DNA from 2 places in the Synechococcus sp. O70.2 genome. Region 2 is predicted to be linked to the other one. Evidence: predicted binding sites of a transcription regulator. Region 2 holds the regulator's gene; the other holds the start of a gene.

Region 1 (10,434 bases), on a different contig from region 2:
TTTTTGGATCTCTAGATGGATGTCTCTCAGGACAGGGTAGACTTCTCCATTGTCTAGAAGAAAATCTTTGTCTACATGATCAACTTCAATGTAAGGCTGGGTCTTCATAAGGCTACCTAAGGGATTCCTTGAAATGGATTGTTGGGATCAGGAAAACTTAGCCTAGTGATCTTCGCTCACCACCAGCGAGCCAATCCAAGCCGTGATGCGATCCAACAAAAGTCCAACTAGGCCAACATAGACCAAGGCCAGAATAATCTCGCTAACGCGGGAGCTATTCCAGGCATCCCAAATGAAGAATCCAATGCCCACGCCGCCAATCAACATTTCCGCCGCCACAATGGCCAGCCAAGACAGGCCCACCCCAATGCGCAGGCCGGTGAAAATGTAGGGCACGGTTGCCGGGAAGACGATCTTGAAGAAATACTTCCAGCCAGACAGACGCAGAATTCTGGCCACATTGCGGTAATCCTGTGGGATCCGCTGCACGCCAGCGATGGTGTTGATCAAAATAGGCCAGAGGGCAGTGATGAAGATAACAAAAATGGCGGAAGGATTGGCATCGCGAAAGGCGGCCAAGGAAATGGGCAGCCAGGCTAAAGGTGGCACTGTGCGCAGCACCTGAAAGATGGGATCCAAGGCCTCGTAGAGCCAGCGGTTAACCCCAATGATCATGCCGCCCACGACCCCCACCAAGCCGGCCAGGGCAAACCCAATGAACACCCGCCGCAAGCTGGCCCAAATTTGCCAGAACAGCCCTTTAGCATTGCCACCATAGTCAAAAAAGGGATCTTTAATGAGGGGATCCCAAGTGTCCTGCCAAACTTGGAGAGGTGTGGGCAAGTTGGCTCCCGGCCGGCTGTAGGCAATTTGCCAGAGAATGAGCAGGATTAGAATGGCCGTGGCGGGCAACAGAATGCGGCGCAGCACCTTGTAAACCTGAACCCGTTGCCGCCAAGCAAAGGTAGAGCTAGCGGGTGAACCAATGCCGGCGTTGGCCTGAAGAGCAAAACCTGGGCCAGTTTTCAGCAGCCATTGTCCTAGGCCAGCCAGTAGGGAAAGGAAGATCCGCAAGAGGTGGTAGCTCAACTTTAGGGCAGATTCGGGAAGTCTCATAGTCTACTAGGAGTGAGGTTGAAGTTAGCTTAGAGGGATCCCAAGAGAGAAGGGGTTCAACTTGAACACTCTAGGTAGAAGTTGGCGGATCCCTTCTCTCCTGGGCAGTTACCAACTCAGGCAAGTCAGCAAGTTAGGCCAGCTTCTTAATCGCCAACTTCTCCAGATAGGCGGCAGGATTTTCGGGATCGAACTTCACCCCATCGAAGAAGGTTTCCACGCCGCGGGAGGTGCTGGGGGGAATAGCAGCCTGCTGGCCAATGGCTTTGGCGGCCTCGCGCCAGAGATCTTCTCGGTTGACCTTATCCACCAAAGCTTTGGTATCGGTGTCAGCAGGCAGGTAACCCCAGCGGATGTTTTCCGTCAAGAACCAGAGATCGTGGCTCTTGAAGGGGTAGGAAGCACTATTTCGCCAGAACTTCATCAAATGGGGGCTGTTCTCAACAACCTTGCCGGTGCCGTAGTCGAAAGTGCCTTTGGCGCGGCCCAAGATATCCGCTACGGGAACCCCCAACCAGCGACGGTTGCTAATGATGCGGCACATTTCTTCTTTGTTTTCCATCTGATCGCACCAGATCTGGGCTTCTAGGATTGCTTTCAACAGGGCAAGGGTGGCTTTCGGGTGCGCATCCACCCAGTCGGCCCGCAGGGCAAAGGCCTTTTCCGGGTGGTTGTTCCATAGCTCGCCGGTGGTGAGGGCACTATACCCCGCTTTTTGGTTCACCAACTGGGCATTCCAAGGCTCGCCCACACAGAAAGCTTGCATGGTTTTGGACTTCATGTTGGCCACCATTTGCGGGGGCGGCACCACAATGAGGGAGACATCGCGGGTGGGATCGATCCCGCCTGCCGCCAGCCAATAGCGCATCCACATGTCGTGGGTACCGCCGGGGAAGGTCATCGCGCATTTGGGCTCTTTGCCGGCTGCTCGCAACTCGGCAAACTTAGCTTTGAGGGGGGAACTATCCAAGCCAATTTTCAGATCCCGATATTCGTTGGAAATGCTGATGCCCTGACCGTCCAGATTGAGACGGGCCAAAATGTACATAGGCACCGGCTTGCCATCGGTAACTTTGCCGGTGGTGATGAGGTAGGGCATGGGGGTGAGGATGTGTGCCCCATCGATGCCGCCAGCGGCGGATCCCAGCACCAAGTTGTCGCGGGTGGTGCCCCAAGAGGCCTGCTTGACCACCTCCACGTCTTTCATGCCGTACTTGGCAAAAAACCCCTTCTCTTTGGCAATGATGAGGGGGGCAGCGTCGGTGAGGGCGATAAATCCCAGCCTGGCTCGCGTGGTTTCTGGGGTATCAGCTTGAGCTACCCAGTAGCCCTGCCCCAAGGATTGGGATTGGGCGCGGGGGATCCCAGCCGTAGCTGCTCCAGCCGCAAGGGCAGCTGCCCCAGCCAAAAACTGGCGACGGGAGATGGGAGAGGAAGTGTTGAATAGCTTAGACATCACAACCTCCAAAATTTCGAACGACGAACTGCCTAGTAGGTCATCAAGGGGGAAGCAGAGGTCTGAGCAGCCGAGGGATCACGACGCGGCCTGGCCCCGAAGTGCTCAATCAGCAGCTCCACCAAGACGGGCTTGAGGTCTTCGCAAGGGATCCCTTGGCGCACACATTCGCCCAGCTTGGCGTCTTTGCCCACTTCTCCCCCCATGTAGATGTCCACTGCCTCCACCGGCTTGCCGTCCTTGCGAACGGTGGTGCCCATGAGGCCAATATCAGCCACCTGGGGCTGGCCGCAGGAGTTGGGACAGCCTGTCCAGTGGATGCGCACTGTTTGAGGAATCTCCAGCTCGGCCTCCAGCTCTTCCATCAAGGCCACGGCGCGGTTTTTGGTCTCGATGAGGGCAAAGTTGCAAAACTGGTTGCCCGTACAGGACACCAACCCCCGCTGCAAGGGTCCCGGGTTGGGGGAGAACTTTTTCAAGAGCGGCTCTTGGAGAAGCGGCCCCACCCGCGAGTCGGGCACATTGGGGATGAGCACGTTCTGCTCCACCGTTAGCCGCAGCTCTCCGGAGCCGTACACCTCCGCCAAGCGAGCCAGCTCCCTCATCTCCGGGACGTTGAGCCGCCCGACGGGCACGTGCAGGCCTACAAAGTTAAGGCCCAGTTGCTTTTGGGCGTGTACTCCCAGCAGATCCCGCTTGTGCCAGACCACCTCGTCTTTTTCCGCCGCTCTGGGCAGAGGGTGGCCAATCTGCTGCTCCACCGCCGCCCGAAACTTCTCCAGGCCCCACTCGTCAATGAGCCACCTCAGCCGCGCCTTTTGCCGGTTGGCCCGCAGGCCGTGATCCCGATAGACCAGCAGCACCGCCTCACATAGAGGAACCACATCGCGGGGATCTACCCAAACGTCCAGCCCGATGGCCTCGGCACAGCGGCGGGCCGAAAAAAAGCCTCCCACCAAGACGTTGAAGCCCAGCTTGCCCTCTTTGAAAGCAGGCACAAAAGCCAGGTCGTTGATCTCGGCATGCACCGAGTTGTCGCGACAACCGCAGATGGCGATGTTGAACTTGCGCGGCAGGTTGGAGAAAGAAGGGTTGCCCTCGCCGTTGTTGGTTACCATGTCCTGCACTTTGCGGGTGAGGCCACGCACGTCGATCAGCTCATCCGGGTCGATACCGGCCAGAGGGGATCCCGTGATGTTGCGCACGTTGTCCATGCCTGACTGGATGCTGGTCAGGCCCACCTCCTTGAGTTGCCGCAGAACCTGAGGCATGTCCTCAATGGGAATGCCCCGCAGTTGCAGGTTTTGCCGAGTGGTGATGTCGGCTACGCCATCTTGGCCGTAGGGGCGGAGGATCTCGGCCAACTTGCGCATTTGGCCGCTGGTCAGGATCCCATTGGGCAGGCGCAGCCGCAGCATGAACTGGCCAGGGGTGCGCTTGCGAAAGAAGATCCCCAGCCACTTGAGGCGGTGATCTCGGTCGTCTTCGGGGATGTTCTCCCAGCCCATTTGGGCAAAAGCTTCCAGCTCGTCCTTAACCGCCAGCCCATCCTTCTCGCTTTTAAGGCGTTCAAACTGGTTCGCCATGATCGCTGCCGTGGGATGAACGCCGCCTATCCTAGCGATGACGAACCATGGACTTTGGTAGTTGGCGTTACACTTCTTAACGAGCTATGCGATTTCGGCATAGCTAAGTTGTGGCTTATGCATAGGAGAGGGGGATCCCCTTTCCCCTGCTAGGAAAAACAGCGTTTACTGCCCCTCTATCCCACCTTCAAAAGAACCCTAGCCAACTGCTCGCAGGCAACTCTAATTTTCTCCAAGCTACCGGGATTGACCAAGCCGTAGTAGTCCTCTGAACGCGCCGTGCATTGGGTGGGGGGCGGCTTATTTCTGGTGTTTGCGTTGCTGACCGGTTGGGAGTTGGCAGGATGAGGGATCAGCCAAATTCCTGTTCGATGATCCGCCATCGGGCAGTGATCACGCCTGGCTCTAGGCTGATGCGGCTGACGACAAGTTCCAGGGCTTGGTCGTCGCGGGTCTGGGTGACTAGCTCTGCTTCGACTTTGACCAGATCGGGCTTGTCCTCCAGGTCTTCGCTGTAGAGGGCGCGCAGTTTGAGATGGGTGGGAGCTATACCCTGCAGGAGCAAGGCGCGGATGTGGGCCTCTGCTTGGCTTTTGCAGATGAACGAACACTCATAGACCAGTTCCAGTTCTGTGCCTTTCAAAGGCTGCTGGTTGATGCGGTAGCCCAGCGGACGCAGCACAACGTTGGAGATCAACACAGCTGCGGCCCCAATGGCAGCTTGGGGAATGTACCCCGATCCGGCAAAGGCTCCCACCGCGGCTGCACACCAGATGGTGGCGGCAGTGTTCAGGCCACGGACGCTGGCTCCTTCCTTAAGAATCACGCCCCCGGCCAAAAAGCCAATCCCCGATACCACTTGGGCCGCAATACGGGTCGGGCTGCTTTCATCAGGGGTGAGAACCGAGAGCATGACAAACAAAGCTGCACCCGTGGCCACCAAGGTGTTGGTGCGTAAGCCGGCCATACGCTGCCGCCACTGTCGCTCCAGGCCAATGAGGGATCCCAGGACAAAGGCAACGGCCAAACGCAAGGTGAAGTCAATCCAGGTCATGCTCCGGTTCTCGTGAAAGGATAAAGTTTAGCCATCCTCATCTGGGATCCCAAGGGCAGTGGCTTCCTGTTGCAAGGTTTGCCAGAGGGCTTCCAGTTGAGCAAAGGCGGATTCTGGGGCCAGCTTACCACCTGTTTCTAAAGCACAGGTTATGCCCACCCGATAGGCATACTGCTGCAGCCGTGACCGAAATTGAGCAGCAGCCAAGGGAGATAGAACTTTCAAGGTCATGGCACACCTCCTAAATGTTTGCTGTAACCCTTCGTTGGTCAAAGGACACCTCGTAAAAGTGCTCTGCGCCGCCGTCGCGATAGCCTTGTGGCGAGACTCTGAAAGGCTGATTTCTCAAGAAGGGCTGGATTATTCGTTCCTGGAACGCGCCTTGCCGGTGAGGTGCCCCCTGGATCCAGCGCCGGCGCAGCCCTAGAGCTCCACTTCAACCCCGACTAGCCAAGCCACCAGGGTGAAATACACCCAGAGGCCGGTGAAGTCTTTAATGGTAGTGATAAAAGGATCCGCTCCCGGAGCGTGGTCAAAGCCCAGCTTTAACATCACCCAGGGCAAAATGGCGCCCAAGACAGCCCCCAAAGTGAGGACAATGGCCAGAGCCAAGCCCACCGCTAGACCCAATTGTGGGATCCCATTGGGTGCCCCCTGCCAGAAGTAGGCAATCACCCCAGCCGTGACTCCCAGGATCACTCCGATAATGCCACCAATGCTGGCTTCCCGCAGCAAATAGGGGAGAAACTGCCGCACGTTGATGTGGCCCCAAGCCAAGCCACGGGCAAAGATGGTCGTAGATTGGGTACCGACATTACCGCCCATATCCATGACCAAGGGGATGAAAACAGCCGCTGCCGTCACCGCCTCCAACACCTCCTCAAAGGTTTCGATCACTCCCCCCACCACCATGCCGCCAATCAAGGTGATGACTAAAAACGTGATGCGCAGGCGGACGGCATACCAACGGGAGCCTTTAACCAGGCGCTCGCTCCAAACCTTGTCTCGGCTGAGCAAGTTGCCCACCCCTGCTTGGGCCAGAGCGGCGTCGGTGGCTTCTTCTTCCACCAAGTTGATGACATCTTCAAAGGTGATATCTCCCACCAAGCGTCCTTCACTGTCGACCACCGGAATGGCCGGCAAGCCGGAATCTTTGAGCAAACGAGCTGCCTGGAGATCCCGGTCGGTAACCCGAGCAAAAATATCCGATCCCTCAATCAGCTCCCGAATGGGCAAATCCGGATCTGCTTTCACGAGGCGCACGGTGCGAACCAAACCTTTGTAGAACCGCTGATCGTCCACCACAAAAATCACATCCAGCTCATCGTCTCCCAGTTGAGAGTCCCGCACGCTGGCCAGAGCAGCCCCGACGGTGAGGGTATCCCGTACCGACAAGTAGCGCAGGTTCATCAGCCGACCGGCACTGCGCTCTGGATAACCCAGCAAGATATTCACTGCTTCCCGAGCTTCTGGGCTGAGGTTGGCAATGAGGCGCTTGGTTACTTTGGCCGGCAACTCCTCAAACAGACGTACCCGCTCATCAGGTGGCAGAGCCTCTACGAGCTGGATCACTTCTGGGCTTTCCATGCTGCGAATGAGATCGGCCTGCTCTTCGGGCCGCAGATACTCAAACACTGCAATGGCTCTGTCTTTTTCCAGCAAGCGGAAAGCCAAAGCCCGCTCCCGAGGTGAAATCTCCATCAACTGCTGCACCAGCTCGGCAATGGGAGCGCGGTTGGCCTCTCGCTTGGCGGCTTCCAAGGAAGCAGGGGTTAGGAGATCGCGAAGAATGTTGTGCCGCATGATAAACCTCCGAACGTTGGGGTCAGCCGGGATGAAGAGAACCAGGAGGTCAACAGCCAACCGGTGCTCCGAGGCTCACAGGGAAGCCCTGAAACCCTTGGATGGCCGCGCAGCAAGCCGTAGGTCTAGCGCCAGGCCTCCAAGCCCAGCTTGGATCGCAAGCGCCCAAGCCGATAAAAGGGACTCCAAGGGATCCCCAGGCCTGCGGAAACCCCAAAACCCACAACGGGAAAGTCAAGGGGAATCCCCTCGGAATTACTCCTGATCTCCCCTTTTCTGAACAGGGCTGTACAAACCCATTGCTCAGGTAAGGCTCTGCTCAGCTCATCTGTTCGTCGCCGACTGAGAGAGCCACCCAAGTCAAAAGCTAGCCGGGAAAACTCTCCCACCCCTTCGCGTTGGCGAAACGGGATCCTCTCAAGCGACGACAGAAGCTGTCAGCGGGGAAAAAGAAGACACCAGTAAGAGCCCAATCTTCAAGAACGTGCTTCTCGAAGACCATCCACTGGTGGCTGGCGCTACAACTACCGGAAGCGTCCATGCTGTTGAACGTTTTCCTCCAAAAAGGTTAACCGAAACAACCCGGACAGCCAGAAGAGGATCTCTTCAGCCCCCTTTAGGCTAGTTGAAGGAGTGGGATCCCGTCAACCCTTTTTCTCCAGCTCATCCGGTGAAAAATTGGTGGGGCAGCTGGAGGGGTAAGATCGGGGTGAGCAGCAATAGCCCCCTTGTGGTTCCTCTCGTCTCGACATTGCCCTCAGCCTGACTCAGCAGAGTCTACATCTCGGTGGCTTGCGACCTTGAGCAACCCACACCCTTCGCCGCCTCTGTTTTGTTAGTGGTTTTTGTTAGTGGTTTGTTGGTGGCCTTGCTTCAATGAGCTGCGCTTCCCATCTCCTATAGGTGCCGATGTCCTTGAGCTTATGGCCTCCCTTCCCCTCGTTGCCGTGATCTTGGGCACACGGCCCGAAGCCATTAAGCTGGCCCCGGTGGATCCAAGCCCTGCGTGCCAGTCCCCATCTGCGCACCGAGCCGATCTTGACCGGACAACACCGGGAAATGGTGGATCAGGTGATGCGGCTATTCGGTCTGCAAGCGGATCGGGATCTGGCGATCATGCGCCCCCGCCAAAGCTTGACGGACATCACCGAAGCCACCTTGCGGGGCCTAGAACTCTACTTTCAAGAGCAACATCCTCAACTGGTTTTGGTGCAGGGAGATACCACCACCGCCTTCGCTGCCGCCTTGGCAGCTTTTTACCACCGGATCCCGGTTGGGCATGTGGAAGCCGGACTGCGCACCGATGATCTCTACAATCCTTTCCCCGAAGAGGCCAATCGCCGCCTGATCTCCCAGTTGGCCAGCCTGCACTTTGCCCCTACCCCCCAAGCCGTTGACAACCTGAAGCGAAGCCACGTGGTGGGATCCATCCATTGCACCGGCAACACTGTCATCGACGCCCTACTGCAAGTGGCCTCCCAAGGGATCCCCTGCCCCATTCCCGGGCTGGACTGGCAGCGCTACCGTGTCCTGACCGTGCACCGGCGGGAAAATTGGGGGGATCCCCTAACCGCCATCGGCAAGGCTCTGCTGCAGATCTTGGCCGAGTTTCCCGATACCGCCCTTCTTTTGCCCCTCCATCCCAACCCCTTGGTGCGGGATCCCCTGCAAGCCCTGTTGGGATCCCATGAGCGGGCTTTTCTCACTGAGCCTCTGGACTATCCCCTCTGGGTGAGCGCCATGCAGCGCTGTACCCTCATCCTCAGCGACTCCGGCGGCATTCAAGAAGAGGCCTCTGCCCTGGGCAAACCGGTGCTGGTGCTGCGGCAGACCACCGAACGTCCTGAAGCGATTGCTGCCGGCACCGCCCGCCTGGTAGGCACACACCCCGAAAAGATCCTGAAGGTAGCCCGAGAATTGCTCACAGACCCACAAGCCTATGCCCGCATGGCCCAAGCCCAAAACCCCTTTGGCGATGGCACTGCCGCCCGGCAAATTCGCCACATCATCGAGCGGTGGTTTAACCCGCAAAGCCCTCGAGAAGAACAAAGTTAAGAATTAAATAAGAATCAAATTACCGGGAAAACCGTTTCTTTACCTATTGCTCTCAATAAGACAACTAATCTCAATAAGACAATTAATTAAGATAGAAAGCCTGACTCCAATCCAATTGACCCCAGTCCAATCAAGAGCGAGGATGCAAACCATGAGCACGACTGCAACTGCCACCACCGTTGTCCAGGTGCCGATTGTGGATGCCACCCCAGAAAATGTGCAACCCTTCGGCCAACTTATAGGGGACGATGTGGCCAATCCTGGGCTGGGGATCCCCTGTTATCAGGGGCGTGTCCTGGAAGACAAAACATCGACTTTCAATACACCGGTAGAGCCGTTATCCGTACGGCTAAGATCCTGCCCGGATATCCACCTGTGCTCTGGCTGGAGCGCCACATGCGTATGACCCAGTTGTTTGTCGGCCTGGGGCAAGGCCGTTCATCATGGTGATAGCTCCTCCCAACCATCCCAAAGAAGCTCCCGATCTCGACAAAGTACAAGCCCTGCGATTCCCTGCCGGGCATGGGCTGCTGCTGCACCTCGGCACGTGGCACGATTTCCCCATTGCCTGCGAGCGCCCCGTTGTGGTGCTAACCGCCAACTCCGAAGAAGTGGTGGAAGCCCTGGCCAGCATGGAAGATGCCCACGAAATGAATCAGGGAGATGTATTCAAAATTTCCCTCCCCCAACGGCTAAAAGCGGAGATCCACCTAGAGCTGGTCTGAATGCAAGTCCGGATCCCTGAATCTCTACAGGATGCCAAAGCCTCAGTTCTACAAAGTGGCGCTCTATCAGCAGTGGGCGTTGAGTTTTGGAGCGTCAATACCGATGCGCAGGCCCTTGCCCAGTCCTCGACGGTGAACCGCTTGCAAATTGGGCAGAAGCTGACTCGAGGCTTGGGTGCAGGCGGTAACCCGGCTATTGGCCAGAAAGCGGCAGAAGAATCCAGCGAAGAAATAGCAGCAGCCATCAAAGGGGCAGATCTGGTCTTCATTGCCGCCGGCATGGGGGGAGGCACGGGCACGGGTGGAGCACCCGTCATCGCCCAAATTGCCAAAGCCAGTGGTGCCCTGACGGTGGGAGTGGTGACACGGCCCTTTTCCTTTGAGGGCAAGCGCCGCAGCAAGCAGGCCGAGGAAGGGATCCAAGCGCTGCGGGAGGCAGTTGATACCCTGATTGTAATTCCCAATGACAAGTTGCTTTCGGTGATCTCCGAGCAAACCCCTGTCCAAGAGGCTTTTCGCGTTGCGGATGATGTGCTGCGGCAGGGGGTGCGGGGCATCTCGGATATCATTCTCATTCCCGGCATGATCAATGTGGATTTTGCCGATGTGCGCAGCGTGATGGCCGATGCCGGCTCTGCC
Region 2 (10,434 bases):
ATGGAGCCGAGTTCTAGGATTGCCCATGTCATCTTTCCGGTTCCAGCCGTTGCGGGTGGCCTTCACCTGTGCAGATCCCAGCCAAGTGCCGATCTCTGTTGACGAGTTGGTAGCGGCTCTGCCGGCCTCGCCGCTTCTGGCCTACACTGAACCGGAAACGGCGGCTCTGCGGGTAGAGATGCTGCCGGATGCAACCTATTACTTCTACCGCCGCGGAGAAGACGTGGCCCTGGCGGCTTTCCGCATCCCAGTGAAAAAGCTGCAGGCTCTGCCCCGCAAGCTTGTGCGGCTGTTGGAACACGTGGCCGCCTTCGACAACCTCCTCAACCTGCAACCGGCTAGCGACGCCCTAAGCAATGTCCTGGAAGTGGAGTTTCTGCAACTGGAAACGCCAGCCAGCGGCTCCAGGCCCGCCGAGGTCAGACCCCTGCCGCGGGATCCCCAAGGCCAGCTGCAAATCCAGGCAGGCCGCAACCTCGCCATCGCCTTGCGCAACAAGGCCCTCACCCCAGTGCATGTCTATGTAACAGTCTTTGACGAACGGCAGTGCAGCGTCGGCTTGGTCTATCCCTACCAGCCGGACTTTCCTACTCGCCTGCGCCCCAGCGAAAGCGTGTTGGTCGGCTCTGGCCCTCGCTATCTGCTGCAGATGCAACTGCCCGAAGAGGCAGAGACAGCGGTGGATCGCTTCAAAATCTGGGTCAGCGCTACTGGCATGCAGCCGGGCATCATGGCAATGCCCCCTCTGGGGCAAAGACTGGAGCCCCCCTCTGAGGATCCCTACGGATCGGGATCTCGGCTGGATCGGGAAGTTCGGCTGGCCATCTTGGGCAAGGCGGGCAGCACGCCCATGCCAGCTTTTGCGGAGGATCCCTGGTGGTGTATGGAACAAGCTGTCAAAATTGTGGCTTAAGCTAATGCTCTTGGGTGCCTTTCAGACTTCTCGAAGGTGACTTTTTAAGATCCTCTCAAATGTAGCCTCAACCTCATCAACACTGATGACTGACAGATGATAGAGAGAGGATAGACTGGTTTTTGCATCTTGACTAACGTCGGTCAAAACTATGATGGCTTGGTTTCTCTGAAGACCAAGGTCAGAAGCAATCTTGGAGTACTTTTGTACTTTATCTTGGTACTCACCTGTCTTCGACTCTACCCAGTAAAATTGATCATTAACGTGGAAGAGAAGATCCATCTCAAAATCATCTCCGTTTGACAAAGTAACTTTGGCATTTGCTATGTAAGAAAAATCAATCTTCCCAGTTTGCCTTTTAGCAAGGCAAATCAACCTATTCCTAACGTATCTCTCCAGCCAGTTTCCTGAGAGAAAATTCAGTGCTTGTGGAGATCTGCTGGCTCTTGCTACTAGCAGACACCTGGGCACTCTGAAGTATCTATACTCTTCCAAAAATGCAATCTTGTATAGCTCTGTGGCAACCTGGCAAGTTGTGCCAATTACTTGTTGAGGTTCGTCTCTAAGGCTTATTGAGAAAGAGTTTCCGCTGTTCATACTTGACTTAATCATTCCATAGAATCTTTTGATCAAAGAGTACTGACTACCCATAAGGTCAGCTATTTGACTAGCTTCTCCTCTTCTTCCTCCATATCTATGCTTCTGATCTTTATGTTTTTCGAGTTTAAGAAAGATTCTATCTTCGATATGTCAACTTCTAGCTAGAAGCAGCTACTTTTTCCTTATCTCTCGGTACATCGTCTGGTAGACTATTCTCTATTGTTTTATGGATGGCAGCCTGATCTTTTTGAGAGTTTTGATCTGTAGCTTGGGATATCTCTAATCTGGAAGATTTTTTAAGAGCAACCTGTAGTTGCTGATAGATACCTCTAGCTTCTTTCACTAAGTTTTCTAGGATAGCTTGCTGACTGTTGAGCTGCTCATTATGTTCAGCTAGCCTTACAGATATAGCCTGCGTAAGATCCTTACCCCAAACCTGCAGAAAACTTTGATAACTTTACTAGAAGACGCAGCCTGAACTCTTCAAGATCAGCTTGGATAGACTGTAACCTCTGAGAAGTCTCGTCTGCCAAGCCTTCTCCTAACTTGATTAAGGTTTTGTCGAGTTCTTGGCCCAGCCATGAAGATATCTCTCTAATGACCTCTCGCTGCCAGACCTCTAGTCTAGGATTGGCCTTGTAATGGCGGGCAACGTAAACACCCAATGAGAAACCAACAGCCACCCCAATTAACAAAGCCAAAACGAGGTCCATCAGATTGGCTCCTTGCCCCTATTGTTACTTTTTGCCTAGGTTACCCGCCTGTTTCAAGATTCTCAGGCAAGAAGAGGCGTATCTTGTCCTGAAGAGCCGAGCAGGGATCCCAACCAGCTTTGTTGGAGCGCTTTCTGGGCGGGAGTGAGCTCAGGCAAGGCCTCCAGGGTGTACACATCCGGGCGGGGCGGATCCAAGGGGATCCAAAAGTGCTTTAGCTGATCGCCTTGGAAGACGCTAAGACAGATGGTTTGGTGGGGCTGATAGGCTGCCAGGCGCTCTGGCAAGGTGGCGACGCTTACCCGAAAGCCATCCAAAGCCACCAGCTCGTCGCCAGCCCAGATGCCTGCTTTTTGAGCCGGGGAGCCCATCTCGACGGCGCTGATGCGGTTGCCCTCGCCGTTGAAGTTCAAGCCCAGGTAGGGAGGAGGGTTGGGGCGGCTAAAGTGGGCCTTGAGGGTGAGGCCAAACGGATGGAGGTAGGCGTTGTAGTCCAGTTCTTCCGTGCCTTCCACGTAGGCGGCAAAAAAGCGCCCAAGGTCGACACCGGCTGCTCGCTCAAAGGCCTCCCGCAAGTCCTGGTAAGTATAGCCTTTCTCAAACCGGCCAAAGCGCTGCCACAAATCCTGCATGGCCGTGTCCAGGGATCCCCGCCCTCCTGAAAGGTGGCGAATGTGCAGATCTAGCAGCCAGCAGACTAAAGCGCCCTTGAGGTAATAGGAAACCTGGCTGTTGAGGCTATTTTCGTGGGGGCGGTAGAGCTTGATCCAAGCATCGAAACTGGCCTCCTGCAGCGATTGTACGACTCGACCTGGCGTGCGCTGTAGCCGGCTGATTTGCTCAGATAGGATCTGCAGAAACTCTTTGGCACTGAGGATCCCTGCTCGTAGCAAGATAACATTTTCGTAGTAGCTGGTTGCCCCTTCGCAGAACCAGAGGCAGTCCACATAGTTTTCTTGGTTGTAGTCAATTTTCTCCAAAGCTAGAGGGCGCAGCCGCTTGACGTTCCAAGCATGGAAAAGCTCATGGGCCAGCAGCGCCAAAAAGCGGCGGTAGGACTGAGGCTGATGCAGCTCTAGTCCAGAATAGTTGAGGGTGGCACTGTACTTGTGTTCTAGGCCACCAAATCCCCCGGCCGACAAATGCACAATAAACCAGTAGCGGTCGTAGGGCAGCCCGCCAAAAAACGCTGCCGTGGTTCGGACAATTTTCTCGGCATCGGCCACTGCTTGATCCAAATTCAGGGTGCCCGCTCCCCAGACCACGAAGTAGTGCGGGATCCCTTCCACTGCAAACGAGCGCAACTGGTGCAAGCCCACTTCCACTGGGCTGTCTGCCAGCTCGTCGTAGTCTTCAGCAAAGAAAGACTGGCCAGCGCTAGGATCCCCTGGGGAAGGAGAGGCCAGGGGCCGCAGGCTGGTGGCAATGCGCCAGTCGGGGTGGGGAGGGATCACGGTCAGCGTATAGGGCTCCCGCTCGCGGCCAGGCACGTAGAGAAAGAGCGCCGCCCCATTGAAATAGGCGTGGGTGAGATCCAGATGGTTGGTGCGCACCGTCAGCTCATAGGCATAGACCCGATAGCGGACTGTAACCGCCGAACACCCAGGTGGATCGACCTCCCAGGTGTTTTTATCAACCTTTCGCCAGGCCAAAGGGCTCCCTTGCTCGCTCAGGGCCTGAAACTCCTGTACATGGCGGGCATGCTCCCGCACTAGGTAGGATCCCGGCGTCCACACTGGCAGCCGCAGCCGCAGGGGCACCTCCGGTTCCACTTCGCGAATCTGCAGCTCCACCTCCAAGAGGTGACTGGCTGGCTCTGGCATCCGCACCGTAAAGTGCTGACGGCTAGGGCGAGAAGGGGTGGCAACCTCAGCCGGCGGGATCCCCATACAACCTTCCCTTGTCGCAACAAAGGAACGTAGCTCTGGCTACAAAGATATCCAGGCAGAGTCTCTTAAGTTTAGGGTAGTCTTCGAGTCGTGGGCAGCTCGATCCAGGTGCCCCAAGCTAACCTCTGGGGTTGATCCTAGAGATAAACTGACCTTGAAAGGTTGACAAGTCTCGTGGTGGCCGTCGCAGAAAAATCTCTCATTGCAGCTTTTAAGCAGTTAGGAGGATCTCGCCATCCTCCGGTTATCGAGACTTATGAACGCGGCAAGACCATTTTTCTCCCCGGCGATCCGGCGGAGCGGGTTTACTTTTTGGTCAAAGGAGCCGTTAAGCTCTCGCGGGTGTACGAAAGGGGGGAAGAAATTACCGTTGCCCTCCTGCGGGAGAACAGTATTTTTGGTGTGCTCTCCTTCATTACCGGGCAGCGCTCCGACCGCTTCTATCACGCCGTAGCTTTTACTCGCGTCGAGCTGCTTTCTCTGCCCATCGAACAGGTGGAAAAGTCTGTACGGGAGAACGCTGAGCTGGCCATGTTGCTGCTTAAGAGCTTGGCTTCCCGTATCCTGCAGACAGAGATGATGATTGAAACCCTGGCCCACCGCGACATGGCCTCCCGCCTAGTTAGCTTTTTGTTGATCCTCTGCCGCGACTTCGGGGTGCCTGGCCCCAATGGCGTAACCATCGACCTCAAGCTGTCTCACCAGGCTATTGCCGAAGCCATCGGATCAACCCGCGTCACCATTACCCGTCTCTTGGGAGAGTTGCGCAAGAAAAACTACATTTCTATCCACAAGAAGAAGATCACTGTCCACGACCCCATCCAGCTTAGCCATCGCTTTACCTAGGGGGCCAGCTCTCAACGGCTGAGAGACACCTGCTAGGAGGCGGGCAGCTGAGCCAGGGCAGCCAGGATCTTTTCCCCCATTTCCCGGCAGCCGACCAGGGTCATCCCCTCCGAGTAGATGTCGGCGGTGCGGTAGCCCTGGGCCAAAACCGCCTCGACGGCCTGTTCGATGCGGTCAGCAGCTTGGGGCTGATCCAAGGAGTAGCGCAGTAGCATTGCCCCAGAAAGCACCTGGGCAATGGGGTTGGCCTTGTCTTGGCCGGCCATATCCGGAGCTGAGCCATGGACTGGCTCATAGAGGCCTGGGCCGGTAGCTCCCAGAGAGGCAGAAGGCAACATGCCAATGGAGCCAGTTAGCATGGCCGCCTCGTCGGAGAGGATATCCCCAAAGAGGTTTTCTGTCAGGATGACGTCAAACTGCTTTGGCCAGCGCACCAACTGCATGGCCGCGTTGTCGACATAGAGGTGGGAAAGCTCTACGTCAGGGTATTCGGCGGCAATGGCGGTAACCCGCTCCCGCCACAGTTGCGACACCTCCAGCACATTGGCCTTATCCACCGAGCAAAGCTTGCGCCGTCGCTTGCGGGCCAGTTCAAAAGCTACGCGGGCAATACGATCCACCTCGGCCTCGCTGTAGGCCATGGTGTTGACGCCGCGGCGGGACCCCTGGGCATCGACGAAGATCCCACGGGGCTGACCAAAGTAGATGCCGCCGGTGAGCTCGCGTACCACCACCAGGTCGATCCCAGCAACCACCTCCGGCTTTAGGGAAGAGGCCTGCACCAGTTGGGGGAAGATCTTCACGGGGCGCAAGTTGGCAAATAGCCCCAAGCCGGCCCGCAAGCCCAGCAAAGCCTGCTCCGGTCGCTTCTGGCGCGGCAGGGTATCGTACTTAAAGTCGCCAACTGCTGCCAAGTAAACGGCATCGCTTTCCTGGGCCATTTTCAAAGTCTCCGGGGGCAAGGGATCCCCCGTGGCCTCGTAGGCTGCTCCGCCAATTAGGCCCTCCTGCCACTGGAGGGAAAACCCCATCTGAGCGGCAACGGCGTCCAAAACTGCCCGACCCACCTGCATAATCTCAGGGCCGATTCCGTCGCCGGCTAGGGCAGTAATCCGATAGGTTTGAGCAGCAGAAGAAGAAACGCTCATGGGCGATCCCCGCAAGAGGAGTGCGTAGCGATATTACCATCCCCTTGCCCAAGGTCTGCCGAAAAGTCCCCCGGGAAAGTTCCCCTAAAAAAAGTGCAGCTTGGCCATCAGCCTGCTGCACCTAGAGTTATCAATATTCGGCTCTCTAGAACAGGCCCAGGGTAACCCACTTGTCCAGCGGCAGAGTGGCGCCAATGCCTAGATACAGGGTTACCAAAGTGCCAATCAAAAACACCGTCGTCGCCACTGGACGGCGCAGCGGGTTCTGGAACTTGTTGACGTTTTCAATGAAAGGCACAAACAAAAGGCCCACGGGAATAGCCAACATCAGGGCAATGCCCAGCAGCTTACTGGGAACAACGCGCAAAATGTGGAACACAGGGTAGAGGTACCACTCGGGAAGAATTTCCAGGGGCGTGGCAAAGGGGTCTGCCGGCTCGCCTACACCCGCGGGATCCATAACCGCCAGGCCGACAATCACCCCAATGGTGCCCAGGATGACCACCGGGAACATAAAGAGCAAGTCGTTAGGCCAAGCGGGCTCCCCGTAGGTCATGTGGCCCATGTTCTTCTTCAGCTTGGCCAAAACTTTGGGGTTGTCCAGGTCAACTTTGCGTGTAATAACCTCAGTCGCCAGCGCTTGCTTCGAGAGAGGCATAGCAGTTCTCCTTATCTGGGGCAAAAGAGTTGAGTAAGGGAAAGCAGAGGATCCAACCAGCCCTGGCTCACAGGGGTCCAGAAATGCCCTGGCGGCGGATCATCAAAAAGTGCATGGTCATGAAGACCGCCGTCAGCCAAGGCAGGACAAAGGTGTGCAAGCTGTAGAAACGAGTGAGGGTAGCTTGGCCAACAGCCTCGCCACCGCGGATAAGCTGAACCAGGGCATCACCCACCACCGGGATAGCGCTGGGCACTCCCGAGACGATCTTGACTGCCCAGTAGCCCACCTGATCCCAGGGCAGAGAGTAGCCCGTAACCCCGAAAGAAACCGTCAGCACCGCCAAGATCACGCCGGTGACCCAGGTCAGCTCGCGGGGCTTTTTGAACCCACCGGTCAGGTAAACCCGGAAGGTGTGCAGAATCATCATCAACACCATCATGGAGGCGCTCCAGCGGTGGATGGAGCGCAGCAGCCAGCCGAAGTTGACCTGGGTCATGATGTAGTTGACCGACTCAAAGGCCTCGGCCACCGTCGGACGGTAGTAGAACGTCATGGCAAAGCCGGTGGCAAACTGAATGAGAAAGCACACCAGCGTGATGCCGCCAAGGCAATAGAAGATGTTAACGTGCGGCGGGATGAATTTTCCGGTTGCGTCGTCGACGAAGGGCGTAATCTCTAGCCGCTCGTCTAGCCAATCGTAAACTTTGCCCATAGTACCTTTCTTTCCAATTTCTCGGTATCTCCCCGGCGGGAGAAAGTCACTCCACGGTGGAGGACAGCCCCACCTCAACCAGCACTGTAACACAATTTGTTAACGACTTCCTTAAGTTAGGCTCAGCTCGGGGGCAGGAATCCGCATTCTCGCTGGCAAAACAGGTTTCGATATTGCGTCTTGTTCATATTCCTTAACTTTTCTTAGCGTCTTGCCGTCTATGGTTGCGCCAAAGCCAAAGAAGAAAGAGTGGGGGATCCGCTGGGTTCTCCGCATTCTGCTGCTGGGGTGCCTGCTCTGGGCAAGTTTAGGCACTGATGCCTACCAAGCTCAGGCCAGCCGCTGGGGAGAAGAGCAGCAACTGCTGGCCCAGGCTTGGGCCTATGTGGATCGGGCCTACGTGGATCCGGGGTTTAACGGACAAAACTGGTGGCAGGTGCGGCAGCGTTTTCTGGCGCGGCCCTTGAAGAATCGTCAGGAAACCTATCGGGCCATTGAAGAGATGTTGGCCACCCTGGGGGATCCCTACACCCGCTTTTTGGATCGGGAGCACTACCTCAGTCTGCAGACCTCTACTGCCGGCGAGCTGAGCGGTGTTGGCCTGCAGATTGCCATCGACGAGCAGGGGGCGGTGCGGGTTATTGCTCCCATGGAGGGCACCCCTGCCGAGCGGGCCGGGATCCAGCCCCAGGACGAGATCTTGGCAGTGGATCAGGTGCCAGTGGCGGGGCTGAGCTTGGACGAGGTGGCAGAGCGCATGCGCGGCCCTAGCGGTACAACCGTTAGCCTGCGGCTAAGGCGGCAGGGGCGCATCTGGGAGGTGGAGCTGGTGCGGCAGTCAATCCTCATTAACCCGGTGCGCACGGCTTTCTTTGAGCTGCCCCAGGGATTGGTGGCCTACATCCGCCTCAGCCAGTTCAACGGCAATGCAGCCACCCAAGTGCGCCAGGCTATCCAGGCGGCAGAAGCCCGAGGGGTGCGGGGCTACCTCCTGGATCTGCGTAACAACCCCGGAGGACTGCTGCAGGCGGCCATTGAGATTGCCCGCTTTTGGATCCCCAAGGGCAACATCGTGCTGGTGAAGGATCGCCACGGCATTCTAGAAGGCATTCCTGCCACCGGCGAAATTCTCACCCAGGCGCCGCTAGTGGTTTTGGTCAATCAAGGCAGTGCCAGCGCTAGCGAAGTCTTGGCGGGGGCATTGCAGGACAGCGGGCGGGCGCAACTGGTGGGAACGCGCACCTTCGGCAAGGGGCTGATCCAATCCCTGATGGAGCTGGCAGATGGCTCAGGGCTGGCCGTGACGACTGCCAAATACCTCACCCCCAACGGCCGCGACATTCACCGCCAAGGGATCCAGCCCGATGTGGTGGTGGGCGAGGGCCCCGTTCCGCTAACGGCAGAAACCCTGGGCGACCCTGAGGATCGCCAGTTGCAGCGGGCTCTGGAACTGCTGGGGGCGACTTTGTCCGTGGCCCAGGGGATCCCCACCTGAGGCATCTGCTGCAGGGATTGGGGTGCCTGTTTGTCTTCGATTCAGTTTAGGATCGGGCTTGGTGTCAACTCAGCCCTGCTCTCGAGCCCTTTGGCATGAACGCCCTCCAACAGTTTCACCACTTCTTTAACTGCTGTATTGGCGCCTGGCACACCGAGCGCACCTATCACTACCTGGATCGAGGGGAGGTGGAGCGCTCGCGCACCGAGTTCAACGTTCGCACCCTCACCCCTGAGCTCAAGGAGAAGGTCCTGGCCGACAACAACTACCCCAACCACGGCGTCGACGGCTTCCTGGGCTTTCACCTTGCCTTTGAGACTGTCTCCGAAAAGGGGGAGGAGGTCGGGCAAGAGCTAAACATGTTGTTTGTGCCCCGGCGAGAGGGCCCCCGCGGGCTGGAAGGCGACTACCTGCGCGATCGCGCCTATGAGGAAGAGCGGCCCATGGTGGCCGACTTCCGCTTTGATCCGGGATCCCTGCAACTGGTGATGACCACCACCTACACCCACGTTGTTTCCGTAGATACCATCACCCTGCTCAACCCCCGCCTGCGCCTGCGGCAGATCCTCAACTACCGGCGCCCACCTCAAGGCCAGCCGCTGCAGGAGGTACTCCTGGTGGGGTTTGGGGTGGAACAAAAGCTGACCTAGGGAGGCTGCGTGGACTCCGAGTCGATCCCGGCCCCAGACTTGCCCTTGCCCCAATACCTGGCCCGAATTCAAGCCAGCTTTGAGCGGGGACAATACCGGCAAGCTTTGGAGGAGGCCAAACAGGCCCAAGGTCGCTATCCCCAGGCAGGCCAGCTGCGGCTCTGGCAAGCCCTAGCCCAGGAGGCGCTTGGAGAAACCGAGGAGGCCGTCCGCCTAGTGCAGAGCTTGCTATATAGTCCAGATCCCGAGCTTGCCCAACAGGCGCGCTATGTGTTGAGCATCTGGCAGGCTCCCCGTCTACGCCGCCCAGCGGAGTGGTCGATCCAAATCCCCGATCTCAGCCACCTGGAAGAGGCCAAGCCCGAAAGCCGACTTCTAGTCTATGAACGCCCTCGCCCGCGGGGATCTCGGCCCACGTCCCCCCCTCCCCTCCCTTCCCAGGCCGCTCCCTTGGTGAATACCCAACGGCTGAATTGGGTGTTGATTGGAATCCTCTCGGCCTTGCTGGCAACCCTGGCCTGGCTGCCCTAGCTCAGCGGCTGCCAAGAGGGAATCTTCTCGCCGATGCCCAGCACAGGAGAGATACTGGAAACAGGGAGCTGGCGGGTTAACAGCAGGCAGAAGCGGAGGTTGACGGTGGCGGCACAGACTTTGGTTATGGAGGCAGTAGAGCGGCTGGGCCTGCGGGTTACGCTGGGAGACATCGCCTCCACCACAGGCCTGGCCTTAGAGGAGGCCAAGCAAGAGTTGCTGCAGTTGGCCCAAAAGGCAGGGGGGCATCTTCAGGTTTCGCGGCAGGGAGAGATC

What was found. The regulator NtcA, encoded in region 2, controls nitrogen genes in cyanobacteria. The targets are predictions, from matches to a motif close to GTANCNNNNGNTAC.
Region 1: a site for NtcA is predicted at 4,216-4,229, ahead of NW812_RS03080 (ferredoxin--nitrite reductase). Genes of this name have one in related genera too.

What each region holds. Positions count from the first base shown of each region.
Region 1 covers NZ_JANSIS010000002.1:110,480-120,913, reverse strand. The annotation lists gene NW812_RS03095 (nitrate ABC transporter ATP-binding protein) at 1-108, opposite strand, end outside; gene ntrB (nitrate ABC transporter permease) at 163-1,116, opposite strand; gene NW812_RS03085 (CmpA/NrtA family ABC transporter substrate-binding protein) at 1,250-2,572, opposite strand; gene NW812_RS03080 (ferredoxin--nitrite reductase) at 2,605-4,158, opposite strand; gene NW812_RS03075 (MgtC/SapB family protein) at 4,511-5,212, opposite strand; gene NW812_RS03070 (hypothetical protein) at 5,240-5,443, opposite strand; gene mgtE (magnesium transporter) at 5,636-7,015, opposite strand; partial or broken gene wecB (non-hydrolyzing UDP-N-acetylglucosamine 2-epimerase) at 7,939-9,070, shown strand; gene NW812_RS03055 (hypothetical protein) at 9,222-9,476, shown strand; gene NW812_RS03050 (hypothetical protein) at 9,514-9,795, shown strand; partial or broken gene ftsZ (cell division protein FtsZ) at 9,871-10,434, shown strand, end outside.
Region 2 covers NZ_JANSIS010000010.1:32,038-42,471, reverse strand. The annotation lists gene NW812_RS10255 (hypothetical protein) at 26-913, shown strand; gene NW812_RS10250 (hypothetical protein) at 935-1,564, opposite strand; gene NW812_RS10245 (hypothetical protein) at 1,939-2,226, opposite strand; gene NW812_RS10240 (M61 family metallopeptidase) at 2,289-4,115, opposite strand; gene ntcA (global nitrogen regulator NtcA) at 4,290-4,961, shown strand; gene leuB (3-isopropylmalate dehydrogenase) at 4,994-6,109, opposite strand; gene petD (cytochrome b6-f complex subunit IV) at 6,255-6,767, opposite strand; gene petB (cytochrome b6) at 6,835-7,482, opposite strand; gene NW812_RS10215 (S41 family peptidase) at 7,703-8,977, shown strand; gene NW812_RS10210 (phycobiliprotein lyase) at 9,073-9,627, shown strand; gene NW812_RS10205 (hypothetical protein) at 9,637-10,158, shown strand; gene NW812_RS10200 (hypothetical protein) at 10,264-10,434, shown strand, end outside.